Linked DNA regions of Candidatus Finniella inopinata. The protein of the gene in region 1 interacts with the protein of each later gene in a pairwise test. Links are inferred from orthologs where the notes say so. Each region holds a gene or a part of one and is shown in the gene's direction. Other genes may lie near its edges. The genes, in order: rpe, dnaN and eno.

Region 1 (4,577 bases):
ACCTGGACAACAGCAGAGAAGAGGATATTGGCAATAAACCAAATTCTGCGAGGCTGGTGTGGCTACTTTAATCAGGGACCTGTTTTAAAGAACTACCATACGGTTCGAAAGTATACAGAAAAGCGTCTTCGACGTTGGTTGGTGAAGAAGCATAAAATGAGAGGGACCAAAGGACATCGCCAATTTCCGACCGAGCACCTTTATGGAAAGCTCGGCCTCTATAAAATAGCTTGCGTCATGGCTGACGTGCCGAAAGCGAAAGCATGAGGTTCTGAACGAAAGCCGGATGCGTTAATAGCGCACGTCCGGTTTGATGTGGCAGGCAGTGGAAACGGGATACCGCGCCACTGCTTGACCCTACCAATGCAGCGCCCCACGCCATCATGACTCACCTTGATCCCATGGGCTTCTGCCGCTAGGATCCAAGCTTCCCCTGTGAATTGGCTGCCTTGATCCGAGTTCACAATCTCCGGCGATCCGTGACGTTTTATGGCCTCCTCTAAAACTTCAATCCCATGACTTGCTTCCATTGTGTTGGCCAACTTCCAGCCCACAACAAATCGTGTGTGCCAATCGATCAAGGCAAATAAATAGACCATGCCGCCGGGGAGCTTGATGTAGGTGATATCCGTGGCCCAGACTTGGTTTTTGTGATCAATCACAAGCTCCTTCAAAAGATACGGTCTGACAGCATTTTCACGATTTGCGATGGAGGTGTTTGTCCGGGGTTTGGGTAATATGGACCGCAATCCCATAAGTTTCATCAATCGCAGGGCGCACTTGTGGTTGATGCGTATTCCCCGATCCAAAAGCCAGCCGGTGATTCTCCTATAGCCAAAAAAGGGGTGTTCCCTCCATATGTCCATGATTTCGTTCATAATCTCAGTGTAAGATTCATCTTCCTTTTCGGCATAGTAATAGCTTGAACGGTGAAGCCCGAGAAGGTCGCATTGTCTTTGAATTATCAGGCTTTGGTCCGGGGAAATAATGGAGCGCTTCTCTCTAACGCTCATTTCCCCAACGCTTTTTTTAGAAAATCTAAGTCCATGGTGAGCTGGCCAATCTTGCGTTGAAGATCGTCAACTGTGGGGCCATTTTCTTTAGGTTTTTTGCGACGGCTGAAAATCTCAGGCCCACCATCCAAAAGCTCATTCTTCCACCTCTGGAGAACGCTTTGATGAACGCCATATTTTTGTGAAAGTTCTGATACGGGGCTCTTGCCACTGATCATCGCAATCGCTGCTTCTAATTTCGTTTTGCCGCTGTGTTGTTGGCGGATCTTTCCCATTTTTTATTTCCTTCAGTTGCTGTCTTTTATACAACACTCAGGAGCTAAAAAACTCTCTTAACTTTGTGTCCAGTTTTTGGGGTGCAGGGCATATTATCGACCAAAATGACGCCATTGGGGTTCAAAAGACTCAAGCTTAGTTCCAGGTAGGTCCCATAATTGCTTTTGTCTGCATCGATCAAGACTAAGTCGAAAGTTTCTTGTTGTTGGATCAATTTTTGTAAGCTATCGACCGCCTTTCCCATCATAAGGGTGATTTTGTGGCTGACACCAGCCAATTCCCAATATTTTTTTGCAACGTTTGTCCACTTTACATTTCTGTCACAAGTTATGATCCGACCCTCCTCAGGTAAACTGAGGGCCATGGTCAAACTGCTGTAGCCGGTGTAAGTGCCAATTTCCAATATTGTCTTCGCATTGGTCATTTTAACCAGAAATCCCAACAGCTGGCCTTGTAGGGGGGTTATCTGCATGCTGCCTTCTGGCATGGTTTGGGTTTGTTTACGTAAAGCTTGCAAAACCCTTGATTCATTTAAAAAATGGTGGTGGCAATAATCTTGTAATTTTTCTGTCAGGTTGATGTCTTTGGGCATAATGGGACTCTTTTATGCAGATCGTAGTCCTTGAAAAAAAGAATATCCAAGTCCTTGATTTATAGTATCGCTTCTCGCTAGCATAAGGCATATTTCCATAATGAAAAAATATAATGTCGACCTTTTTGCCTTTGGTGGCGCCGTCCTTGTTATCAGCGAATTTTTTGCATCTGCAGAGTGACATTGATCATGTCACCAAAGCTGGTGCTGATTGGTTGCACATAGACGTTATGGATGGTCATTACGTCCCTAATCTCAGTTTTGGTCCTGAATGGGTCAGACAAATTCGAAAAGCAACCTCTCTGCCCATAGATGTTCATTTGATGGTCAGTTGTGTTGATAAGTGCATCGATGATTTTGCTGCTGCTGGTGCCAACCATTTGACCATTCATCCCGAGGCTGTTTATCACCCCCATGGATGTTTACAAAAAATTAAACAACTTGGATTAAAGGCTGGAATCGCCCTAAATCCAGGAACGGGCCTGGAAGTCCTCTATCCCTTGTTGGATCAGGTTGATTTAATCCTGGTCATGACAGTCAACCCCGGGTTTGGTGGACAAAAGTTTTTGCCAGAGATGATGGTAAAAATTCGGGCGTTGCGGGCATTTTTAGATAAAGAAAAACCAGATATTTCTATTGTTGTAGATGGTGGTCTGAATGACCAATCGGCACCCTTAGTTGTGGAAGCGGGTGCCCAGGTTTTGGTGGCGGGTAGCTACCTTTTTAGCGATTCTTCTGAGACACTTGCTGATCGCGTGCAAAAATTGAGGGGCTTTCATGGAAAATAGAAGCCGAGAGATGCCCGCAAGTTTTTCCCGTAATAATTTGTTAACCATTTCCATAGTACTCTGGTTTTGGTGGTTAGTTACACCTGAGATTGGTCGGGTGCGCGAGAGGATAGATAAAATCCTTCTTTTGTTATTCAAAGCAAGGGAATTGCCTGGGGTAGAGTCTTGGAACCGGTTTCGAGACTTTAGCCGAATTTCTATGGGATTGGAACCCCATAGAAAGACATTGCTCAAAAATCGAAAGATTGCGGGCAACAGGGAGATTCGTGTCGTGGTTGAGTGGCGGGGCGGGCGCTGCGGAATTTTTGGGCGGCCCTTCTTGTATGCAGTATGTCCAAAAACCCCTCATGCGTCTGAGGGAAAAAACTGGTTTAAAAACCAGCCTCCTTTCTTGCATAGGAAAATCGTTTTGATAAAATCCCGCAACTTTCTCGGACGTTGGAAACGCCTTTTGCAAGCAACTCCCCTATACGGTTTGCGCTTGATGGGGTCAACAGAATCTATTCCGTCGATTGTTTTAACAGATTTGTGGCCCGGCGACAGTATGGCCGGTCAAAGTCTGGTGGAGGGATCCTTTAAGATGGGGGATTACTTTGTCCCGTTAAAGGAAGTATCAAGGTTCCTTAGTCACAGTCGTGAGTGCCCCAAGGGGTTTTTGCTATTTCTTCATAGTTTTGAATGGCTTCGCGATTTGCGGACAGCAGGAACGAACGCTAGTCGAAAGCGTGCCCGAGAGCTTATTAAATATTGGATTCAGAGCCATGGATCATGGGCTAGAAAAAACTGGCTTGAGCCGTCTTGGTATCCAGAGGTGATGGGTCAGCGAATAAGGTTCTGGTTAAGCCTTTATGATTTTTTTGGCGCCACAGCTGATGATGAATTCAAACGGTTATTTTTTACAAGTTTACATCGTCAATATCGATATCTTCAAAACAACTATAAAACTCATACTCGCACCGATTGGCAGCATTTTCAGGCCCTTGTTGGACTTATCTTCGCGACGTGTTGTTTGGAAAAGACATCTTACCGGCTGGCTGTGTATATGAAGGAATTGGAAAAACTTTTGAGCCGACAGTTGTTTGAGGATGGAGGGCACGTCAGCCGATCGCCTAAAATTCAATTTTTTCTGTTAAGAGATTTGATTGACATGAGGGGAGTTTTAAGAAGTTGCGGTGTAAGCGAGCCAGAGTTTCTTCAACAAGCCATCCAACATATAGCACCTATCGTTCGTTTTTTTCGTCACACTAGCGGGGAGTTGGCTCATTTTTCAGGAGCATTAAATCAAGTGGATGCGCTGCGTCTGTCTTGTCATTTTCTTTCTTCTGCGATGGTGGATCGCGTGTTGTCGTTGTCAGATACACGATCCAGGGGGGGGCAACGCTGCGCTGATACAGGGTATGAACGGTTAACTTCTAAGGGAGGTGTGATCATTTTGAACACGAAGCCATGCTACAGTGGCGATCAAACAACCGACAAAGCTTTTGGAATGGTGGACTTTGAATGGAGTGTTTTGCAACGAGGGTTGGTTTGCGCCAGTGATTTGATATTCCATGATGCTAGTGGAAACATTGTTTCGCTAGATGGGGAGGGGGATTCTAACAGTTGGAAGCTAGAGACCAGCAGGCACCACAAAGATGGATCTCACCACCTATGGGCTCAACTTCACTGTCATAAAGGCGGTTTTGACCTGATGTATGAACGAGAATTTTATTTGGCGGCAGACCCGCATGATTTTAGAGGGCAGGAAAAAATTATTTTTAACCAAGAAGGGGTGGCTGGTATTAGGTTTATTTTTGACAGATCGGCGGAAATCATCAACCAGTCAAAGCGTAGTATAAAAATTAAACTGTCGTCAGTCTCAGCTGACCAACCTGGACATATTTATCGTCTGGCAAGCTCAGGAGCAGA
Region 2 (4,618 bases), 120 kb from region 1 along the record:
AGGGAAGTTGTGGAGCATGCCCTTGCTAATGCCCGCGACAGTCTTGAACGACGACAGATTGAATCCGCATCCATGATGCGTATATTTTCGGAAATGGTCGAGGTTTTTGATTTGCCAGCTTTGCCTCAACGCATTGAAATTTACGATAATAGTCATATTCAGGGCCGGCACGCTTATGGCGTGATGGTGGTCGCGAACACCCAGGGGTTTGACAAAAAATCCTATCGTAAGTTCACAATTAAGGAAACGATCGATACGCGTGATGACTATGGCATGATGAGGGAGGTTTTACGGCGTCGATTGATGCATCATACCGAGGATACTTGGCAGAAACCGGATTTATTATTGATTGATGGCGGACAAGGGCAACTGACGGCGGTTGTGCAAGTGATGTCAGAATTAAATATGGATATTCCTGTGGTGGCGATTGCAAAAGGTCCTGATCGAAATGCCGGTAAAGAACGTTTTTTTATGCCGGGTCGCGATCCCTTTACGTTGGGTGAAAACAGCCCTTTGCTTCATTTTTTACAACGTCTGAGGGATGAAGCGCATCGGTTTGCCATCGGAACCCATCGGGCCAAACGCACCAAAGTTTTGGGGCAATCAAAACTTGATGAAATAGTGGGTATCGGTGCGGCGCGTAAAAAGCTTTTATTGCAACATTTTGGTTCAGCCCAAGGGGTGGCCACGGCCGGCCTTTCAGACTTGGAAGTCGTGAAAGGCATCAGCCGGTCCGTTGCCTTAAAAATTTACCAACACTTTCATGAAGGTTAGAGTCTGTTAAATGTGCTTACCCTTGCTTTTCCAATTCGGTCCAACAAAATGTTCTTTCATGGGGGCTGTGGTCTTCACGCCAATGGAATCGTAATTTTCCTTTAACCAAGCATCAGCTGCTGCGCGTCCTTTTTCAAACAAATGAGTGAAGAATTCCCATTCAGTATTCAATTTGCTTGACCAGCCCAACTCTTGGAAAACCGATTCATCCTCGATAAGGTGCATGTGAACATGTTTGACTTTGCCCTTTTCAATGATGCCTTTGTTGATAAGGTCGGTGATATATGAAATGGCACGCATTTCGCGGACAACCGATGCATTGTTGGTGATCTCATTAAGGCGGTCAGCAATTTCACGTGATGTTGTCGGTAATTTATTTCTGATACTGGGATTCACCTGAACCAAAATGATATCAGGGGTTTCACAATCATAAATAAGTGGGAAAAACACGGGGTTACCAATAAAACCACCATCCCAATAATATTCGCCATCAACCAAAACGGCATTGTGAATGGTTGGCAGGCAAGCTGTTGCTTGAAGTGTCTCTAATTTTAGTTCTTCAGTGCAAAATACCTTTAATCGACCGGTGAAGACATGAGTCGCACACAGATAAACTTTACATTTGGAAGACGTACGCAATAGTTCAAAGTCAAAACTTTTTTTGATAACATCCCTTAAAGGGTCGTGACCCATGGGGTTTAGTTCATAAGGTGAAAACATACGGCTTAGATAATCAAACATGATAAACCCAGGTGAGTTGTACATGGTAAATTTGTTCATCATTTTGTCGACGGGACCTCGGTTATTCAAAGAGCTTTTTTTGCCAACCTCGTGAATAGCCGTCCAAAAGTTTTTCAATTCTGTTCGGGCTGCTTGTGAGCCGCCACGTGTTAAACCCTGGGCTAAAGCCACGGCGTTCATGCCACCAGCGCTGGTTCCTGTTACGCCCTCAATTTCCAATCGGTCATCTTCCAATAAGCGGTCAAGAACGCCCCAGGTAAAGGCACCATGTGATCCTCCACCCTGCAATGCCAGGGCTACCTTTTTTTTGTTTGAAACTTTTCCTTCTGAATTTGCCATTTTTCCCTCAGATTTAACAATTTATAATCTTCCTATATTTTAAGCGATAAAGTATTAATATTTTACTAATGTTGTAAGTGTAAATTATTGAAAGGTCACTTCGACCTTTAGCAAAAATAAATGCGCTTACAGTAACAGGTGTGTCGTTTTTTTGCCTTAAATATGGTATGACACTGCTTATTAACCAACCAAGGAATGCTTGTTTTATGAAGTTGTCATTAGAAAAAGGTTTATTTTTAAAAGCTTTGTCGCACGGTCAAAGCGTCGTTGAGAAACGGACGACTGTTCCCATTCTAAGTCATGTTCTTTTAACGGCTTCTAATCACGGCTTGTCGATTACAGCGACAGATATGGATATGGCGTTGATTGAAACGATTCCGGCACAAACCATAACCTCAGGATCTATTTGCGTATCAGCCCACCTGATTCATGACATTGTTCGAAAACTCAGCGACCGGTCTTTAATTGATTTGGAGGTTTATGCGGAAAGTGGCCAGCTTGTGGTGACCTCTGGTCGTTCCAGGTTTGAATTGCCTTGTTTGTCCAGTGAAGATTTCCCTCAGTTAACCCAAGGTCAGCTGTCGCATCGGTTTAGTTTGCCGGCACCAGTTATTAAGCACCTTATTGATACGACCCGCTTTGCCATGTCAACGGAAGAGACGCGTTATCACTTGAACGGTATTTATTTTCACACCCTTGAGAACGAAGGTCTAAAGGTTCTGCGCGCGGTGGCAACGGACATGCATCGTTTGGCCTGTGCCGAATGTGAAAGCCCCACTGAAGCCTTTGGGATGCCAGAGGTTATTGTTAGCCGTAAAACAATTCACGAGATTTCTAAGCTATTAGACGATGCTGAAAAGCCAGTCCACATTGGTCTTTCTGAAAACCGTATTGAATTCGCCATTGATGGTAATTCCATGCAGGCCGTCTTAAGTGCCCGATTGATTGATGGGGGTTTCCCCGATTATTCATCGGCTTTAACCATTAGTAATGACAAGACGTTGGTTGTGCCCACCAAAGCGTTTGCCGAGGCGGTTGATCGGGTGGGGACCGTTGTCAATGATAAGGTGCGGGCCATTAAGGTGCGCCTGGCCAACAACACAGCAACCTTGTCAGCCATAAGTAACGAATTAGGCAAGGCCGAAGAAGAGCTGGATGTCGATTACCCCTATGATCAACCCTTGGAAGTTTGTTTCAATGTTCGCTATTTAATGGATATCGCCGCCCAGGTTCCAACGGAAGAGATGGAGTTATTGTTGGTTGATACCGAATCGTCGGTCTTGATTCGACCCACCGGCAATCCTCATGTGACTTTTATTTTAATGCCGATGAGGGTTTAAAAGGATTCTTCCCTGAGTAAAATAAAATCAACAGGTCTATTAACTTTTTGTTTGCAAAGCAGGGTATACTATTTTATAAAGCAGGGTATACTATTTTATATGGTGTATTCATTGGAAATTTTAAGGTTGGACTTATGATAAATTTTGCCAAATATTGTCTTTTAACTGTCGGAATGGTTTCAGTCAGCATGGGGGTAGCGCAGGCTGAATTTAAACAAGACATCCTTGATAGTGCAATGAAAATGGCAGAGGCTGACTATAAAATTGACGCCAATCCTGTTAACAAAGCGGTTCAAGCGGCCAATTTCCTGGCCCATGATCTCAAAAGGGAGTCAGACCCAACAAGGGCCAAAAATATAGCGGATACTTTGCTTGGATTAGTTAGTAAAGGGGAAGGTAAAGGTGTGGGGGGAATCAGCGAAACACCAGCTAATGAGGGCGAGCGGGGTTTGATGATTAATGCTTTGCAGGAAGCGACAAGGTTTTTGAAAGAACAAGATGGTTTAACAGAGGCAGCTTTAGGGGCGAACTTAAAAACATTTGATAAGGCAGATAAAGAACACGAAAAGCAGCATGTTGCGCATGTTAGTGCGATTATTTTTGGAGCCTTTAAAAAACATGCCGGTGTGTTAGATTCTGCAGCTATAAAATCTGATCTTCAAGGTATCTTAGCTGGTACAGCTTGGTTAAAAGATTATATGACCAAGGATGAGTATTGGAAATATGTCGATGCTTATTTAAGTAAAGCCCTTGAGCGGCGGGTTTATAATGTGAAGATTCAACAAGAGATTGATGATCTGCGTGCAAAGGAAAAAAAAGATGATGGTGAAGCGGATTATAACCATAACGACTTTGTTAAGAGTTACGTTGCCAGCTTGGTCCAGGGGGATAATCCTTTAAAAGATTTAGAAACTTTGACAGAGAAGTTGCAGGAAACGGTTATTCCCGAAAAGGCCTTTCAGATTGCCCGCTCCATGATTGAGAAGTTAAAAACCAAAGATTTCAATTTTGAAAGGCTTCTTGCTGATTCTGAAGGCATGCCCACTGTTATCGATGCCTTGATTGCCATTGAAAAGTATCGCATGCTTGAGACTAGACAAAGTTATTTAGAAAAAATTGATCCCCCTATTTTTACGTACCAAAACACCAAGCAATCCCCGGAAAGCGAAGCCGTTTTGTTGGCGATGGTCAGTGCGATTCAAAGTATCCTTCGTAATCCTGATTTAACAGACGATGAGGTGGTGGATCAATTTAAGTATAAAATTCCAAAGAGCCCTTATAAGGCTGTCGCTAAGGGTGGAATCACTTGGTCGATAGAGCTGGAAGAGCGTAGAGGAGAAGACTTTAAACGGCCATCTTATGAAAAAGCATTAGAAATGATTAGGGGCGGGGCAATAAAAAATCTTATCAGCAAATTGAATCTT
Region 3 (4,581 bases), 170 kb from region 1 along the record:
TTGGGCATTGGCCTTATCTATAAAACCTCCTTCGATAAAGCCAACCGCACCAGCATTAAGGGCGAACGGGGCTTAGGGTTAGAGGCAAGTCTAGAGGTTTTCCACCAAATTCGAGAGCAATTCCAATGCCCGGTAATAACCGATGTGCATAATGCCGACCAATGCCAAAAGGTGGCCGACGTGGTGGATGTCTTACAGATTCCGGCCTTCCTATGCCGCCAAACTGACCTGTTACAGGCCGCTGCCGCCACTGGCAAAGTCATTAACATTAAAAAGGGCCAATTTTTGGCCCCATGGGATATGGCCAATGTGGTCGCCAAAATGCACGCCTTTGGTAATTCCCAGGTGATGCTATGCGAACGTGGCGCCAGCTTTGGTTACAACACGCTTATCTCCGACATGCGTGCCTTACCGATTTTGGCAAAAACAGGATGCCCTGTCATTTTTGATGCCACCCATTCGGTTCAACAACCAGGCGGTGCGGGCCAATCGTCAAGCGGCCAACGCGAATTTGCCCCCATCTTGGCACGAGCTGCCATAGCAGTGGGTGTGGCTGGTGTATTTTTGGAAACCCACGAAAACCCTGACAAAGCCCCCAGTGATGGCCCCAACATGATCCATTTGCACGATATGCCCCAGGTGTTAACCGAACTGATGGCCCTGGACAAAGTCGCCAAAGCTTACCCCCGTTTTTTATAGAAAGAATCCTAAATGCCAGAAATTATTAACATCGCCGCCCGTGAAATCTTAGACTCCCGGGGGAACCCCACCGTTGAAGTCGACGTCCTTTTAGAATGCGGCAGCCTGGGACGCGCAGCCGTCCCATCCGGTGCCTCAACGGGCACTTTTGAGGCGGTAGAGAAACGCGATCAAGATCCCAACCGTTATCACGGGAAAGGCGTTTTACAAGTCATAGATGCAATTGAAGGCGAGATTTTCGATGCCCTGGCGGGTGAACTGGGCGATGATCAGGCAGAGGTTGATAAGATATTAATTGATCTGGATGGTACGCCCAACAAGTCCCGGTTAGGGGCGAATGCGCTGTTAGGCGTCAGTCTGGCTGTGGCCAAAGCCTCTGCTGATTCCTTCAACATGCCGCTTTATCGATATTTAGGGGGAATTCACACCAACCGCCTGCCCATGCCCATGATGAATATCTTGAATGGTGGCGCCCATGCCGATAACGATATCGATATCCAAGAATTCATGATGATCCCCTCGTCTGCCAAAGACATAGGAACTGCGATCCGCATGGGGGCCGAGGTTTTTCATAAGTTAAAATCGTTATTGAAAAAAGCCGGTCACAGCACGAACGTGGGCGATGAAGGCGGCCTGGCACCAGCCCTAAAAAGCACGAACGAAGCCTTGGATTTTATTTTAAAGGCAATTGAAGCCGCAGGCTATCGCCCTGGCGTTGATATAAATTTGGCGTTGGATGTAGCGGCCAATGAATTGTATAAGGACGGTTCTTATCATTTGGAAGGACGGGTTTATAACTCTGAACAGTTGGTTGATTTCTATGCGCAGTTAGCCAAAAATTATCCCCTTATTTCCATAGAAGATGGCTTGTTTGAAGAGGACTGGAACGGCTGGTCCCACATGAATCAAGTGCTGGGGGGCAGCCTGCAGTTGGTCGGGGACGATTTGTTCGTCACCAATCCAGAACGCCTGTTGCGGGGCATCAAGGAAAAGGCCGCCAATGCCATTTTAATTAAACCCAACCAAATTGGGACGCTGACGGAAACACTGAACACCATTCAAATCGCTCAACACCACGGGTTTAAAACGATTATTTCCCACCGATCGGGCGAAACAGAAGACACCACCATCGCTGACTTGGCCGTTGCCACCGGTGCTGGGCAAATCAAAACGGGTTCGCTATGTCGATCGGACCGAGTTGCTAAATATAATCGTTTGATACGAATTGCTGAAGAAATTGGTGAATCCGCCACCTTAGGGTCGCTGGTATGACCACCCTAGAAACCAGTTCCTTCACAAACCAACCTCGCCGCCTGGGTTCCATGCTGGGACCTCTTTTAGGGCTTTGTCTGCTGATCTACTTTGCCTATCATATTTTTCAAGGGGAGCGAGGTTTTTTTGCCTGGATGCGCCTTCAAAAGAAAATCGCAGAGGATGAAATAACATTATCTACATTGCAATCACAACGGGAAATTTTGGAACGGCAAGTGCACCTGTTAAGGCCCGACAACCTTGATCCTGACATGTTGGAAGAACGCGCCCGCCTGATTTTAAACTTTGCCCGCCCGGACGAGGTGATCATCTATAACGAGGGGCTGGAGGCTAGCGAGCCATCGCAGGGGAAATCTTAAGGGCACAAGGGATTTAACAACAGTTAATAATGCTGAAATAAACCTTGACTTTTAGTGTTAGAAGATCAATTTAAGGTTTATGTAAACATAAACCTTTATAAGGATTTGAATCCAAATGAATAAAATGTTGAAGAAATTTTTTGTTTTTGTATGCTTTCTGGGCGGTGTTTATGCTCAAGCAACAACCCTTGAGTCTGAGATAGTGGATGAGTACTCAACTTTCAGAATCAATTTAATGCAAAACAGGGTCAATCAACCTTGCTCGGCCGTTCAGTTTATTCGCCATCTGCAAGAAAATGCCGAAATTTATGATAATGCTGCCAAAAAAATTGCCCTCATCATCGGTTCAGGGGCGGGCGTTGGCGGAATTAGTGATCGCGAAGCCACTCCTGAAGAACGTGCCCTGATACTGGAGGGGATAAATTTTGCAGTTGAGCAAGGCATTCAAGAAGCAGGGTTTAATCTTGAGTTGAAAGGCTTTGACGATCATATCGGCAAACACCAAACTGTTGTTGCCCGGTTGATTGAGGCTGCGAAAGCAGGCCAAAATTTGGTGCAGAATAATTTACTTAACTCTCTGCGAGTGCCAAGAGACAATAGTAATGCATCAGCGGGTGGGACAGCAATTCAACCTCCCGGAGGAGCGTGTGCTGGAGTGCAATATCAGGTGGAGGAAGAACAGCCAGGCGCTCAATCCTCCTCACAACCTCCTCAGCACATTGCACCTGCAGCCCCAGCCGTTGTTCAACCATGTGCTTGGAGCAGTCTAAACGCCCCTGCTTTGTCAGACATATACAACCAAACGTATAACAAGCCGTTGCTTAATGGTCACAGAGTTTATGCAACACAACGTTTTCCAATAAATTTGGTTACACGCCCTGGCGGTTGGGATGAGCTTGTTCGCATATGTGCAGCAGGTAGATTAACAAGTAATTTGTCTAAAGAATGTGTTCAAGATTATTCAGAAGTCTGCTTTGACATTGCCGATCAATTAGGTTGGATAAGCGCTGGCGGAAAAGACTCCAGTGATGCCGGTCGTCAAGCACGACACATCGTTAGCAAAATGGGATTAGGGTTGAATACAGGAATACGTTTGTTCAATAATTTGGGATACCCTCTAAAAGAGAAAACTCAACGTAAAGGGTTCAAATCGAATCAAATAGCAGATTTTGATTAAGGAATTTTTCTTTCTGGTTCTTCCCAATCCCCCTGCATAAGGCGGAGGGGGGCTTGAAATATTTTGAACATATTGTTACGATTACTTATGAATTATTTAGTCACACGCAGTTCAATGCGCTCTAAATATTTTATCTTCCTGGTTGCCTTTTTATTAAACCTTATTACCCCCTTCACGCCCACGGCCACGGCCAGTGATGCGTGCACTGATGCACCTCCGTCCTATGAAGAACAAAGCTCCTCACCACTTCCTAACCTCATAGTCTGGATTCACGAATTAGGGGATAAACTCGACAAACTATACACAGACAAAACCCGTGATGCAGGGCCTGATGCACCGCCGTCGTATGATGCGCCTCCAGCTTATAAAGAACGAGAATCCTCATCTTCTAGCCAAGCCTCGATTCAAGAATTAGGCGACCAGGCAGACACGGATAAAGCTGATGGAGATGGAGGGCCCAAGTATAAGAAACCCTCACACCCTACTTTCTTGGCCTGGATTCAAGATTTAGAAAATCAGCGAGACAAGGCAGACAGCGAAGGCAACTTTCCTGCTTTCAAAAAAGCAACCGATGAAATTTCAGCCATCATCGGTTGGAGGTATGGACGTTTCGAATGGTTAAATAGTCCAGAATCACAATTATGGGTTATTTATTCCATCATCCGTACCCGCCACAAGTTTATGGGCCAACTTCATATGTTGCATGACCGTTATTTCAGCTATGACCATGAACAAACAACTAAGCTGCTACAAACAAATAGCAGATTTAAATCGTGTATGGCCGCCGTATTGGCGATTGATACAATCGTTATGAATGCGTTGAACGATGATAATTTTGAGGAGAAATGGGGTGAACCGGAAGTTATTCAAACATTGCTGCCTTCCATCACCAGACTAAGTCAAATCCTGCCCCAAAAACAGTCTTTGAACAGTTAAGCCAATCCTTAGACACTTTCTTGCGAACAAAATCCGATATCATGCTTTTAGCCAATGACGTCTTTAGCGTTTTTGCGCCCAAGATCACCCTGAAACAGGCCTATTACAAGCTGATCGTATCTGGTAAACCTTATAAAG

The links.
Region 2: the proteins of rpe (region 1) and dnaN interact in binary tests that used the Escherichia coli proteins (3 or more experiments, as listed by UniProt). The link is inferred for Candidatus Finniella inopinata from one-to-one orthologs.
Region 3: the proteins of rpe (region 1) and eno interact in binary tests that used the Escherichia coli proteins (3 or more experiments, as listed by UniProt). The link is inferred for Candidatus Finniella inopinata from one-to-one orthologs.

Annotation. Positions count from the first base shown.
Region 1 is NZ_SCFB01000004.1:16,983-21,559, reverse strand. The notes cover bases 995-3,831. They hold rpe (ribulose-phosphate 3-epimerase), read left to right. Parts: upstream 995-1,994; coding sequence 1,995-2,669; downstream 2,670-3,831. Other genes in these bases: EQU50_RS01975 (hypothetical protein), read left to right, coding at 2,659-3,831; EQU50_RS01985 (O-methyltransferase), read right to left, coding at 1,333-1,881; EQU50_RS01990 (helix-turn-helix domain-containing protein), read right to left, coding at 1,010-1,288; EQU50_RS01995 (IS3 family transposase), read right to left, coding at 995-1,013. In the rest of the region: ltrA (group II intron reverse transcriptase/maturase), read left to right, coding at 1-267; more of EQU50_RS01995, read right to left, coding at 219-994; more of EQU50_RS01975, read left to right, coding at 3,832-4,577. UniProt on the Escherichia coli protein: Catalyzes the reversible epimerization of D-ribulose 5-phosphate to D-xylulose 5-phosphate.
Region 2 is NZ_SCFB01000004.1:132,948-137,565, reverse strand. Bases 1,250-4,127 are described here. They hold dnaN (DNA polymerase III subunit beta), read left to right. Parts: upstream 1,250-2,060; coding sequence 2,061-3,194; downstream 3,195-4,127. Other genes in these bases: EQU50_RS02475 (hypothetical protein), read left to right, coding at 3,329-4,127; EQU50_RS02485 (patatin-like phospholipase family protein), read right to left, coding at 1,250-1,854. Outside these bases: excinuclease ABC subunit UvrC, read left to right, coding at 1-774; more of EQU50_RS02485, read right to left, coding at 781-1,249; more of EQU50_RS02475, read left to right, coding at 4,128-4,618. UniProt on the Escherichia coli protein: Confers DNA tethering and processivity to DNA polymerases and other proteins. Acts as a clamp, forming a ring around DNA (a reaction catalyzed by the clamp-loading complex) which diffuses in an ATP-independent manner freely and bidirectionally along dsDNA.
Region 3 is NZ_SCFB01000004.1:184,885-189,465, forward strand. What follows is about bases 1-2,841. They hold eno (phosphopyruvate hydratase), read left to right. Parts: upstream 1-711; coding sequence 712-1,971; downstream 1,972-2,841. Other genes in these bases: kdsA (3-deoxy-8-phosphooctulonate synthase), read left to right, coding at 1-699; EQU50_RS02710 (FtsB family cell division protein), read left to right, coding at 1,968-2,330; EQU50_RS02715 (hypothetical protein), read left to right, coding at 2,446-2,841. In the rest of the region: more of EQU50_RS02715, read left to right, coding at 2,842-3,507; EQU50_RS02720 (hypothetical protein), read left to right, coding at 3,622-4,443; EQU50_RS02725 (hypothetical protein), read left to right, coding at 4,464-4,581. UniProt on the Escherichia coli protein: Catalyzes the reversible conversion of 2-phosphoglycerate (2-PG) into phosphoenolpyruvate (PEP). It is essential for the degradation of carbohydrates via glycolysis.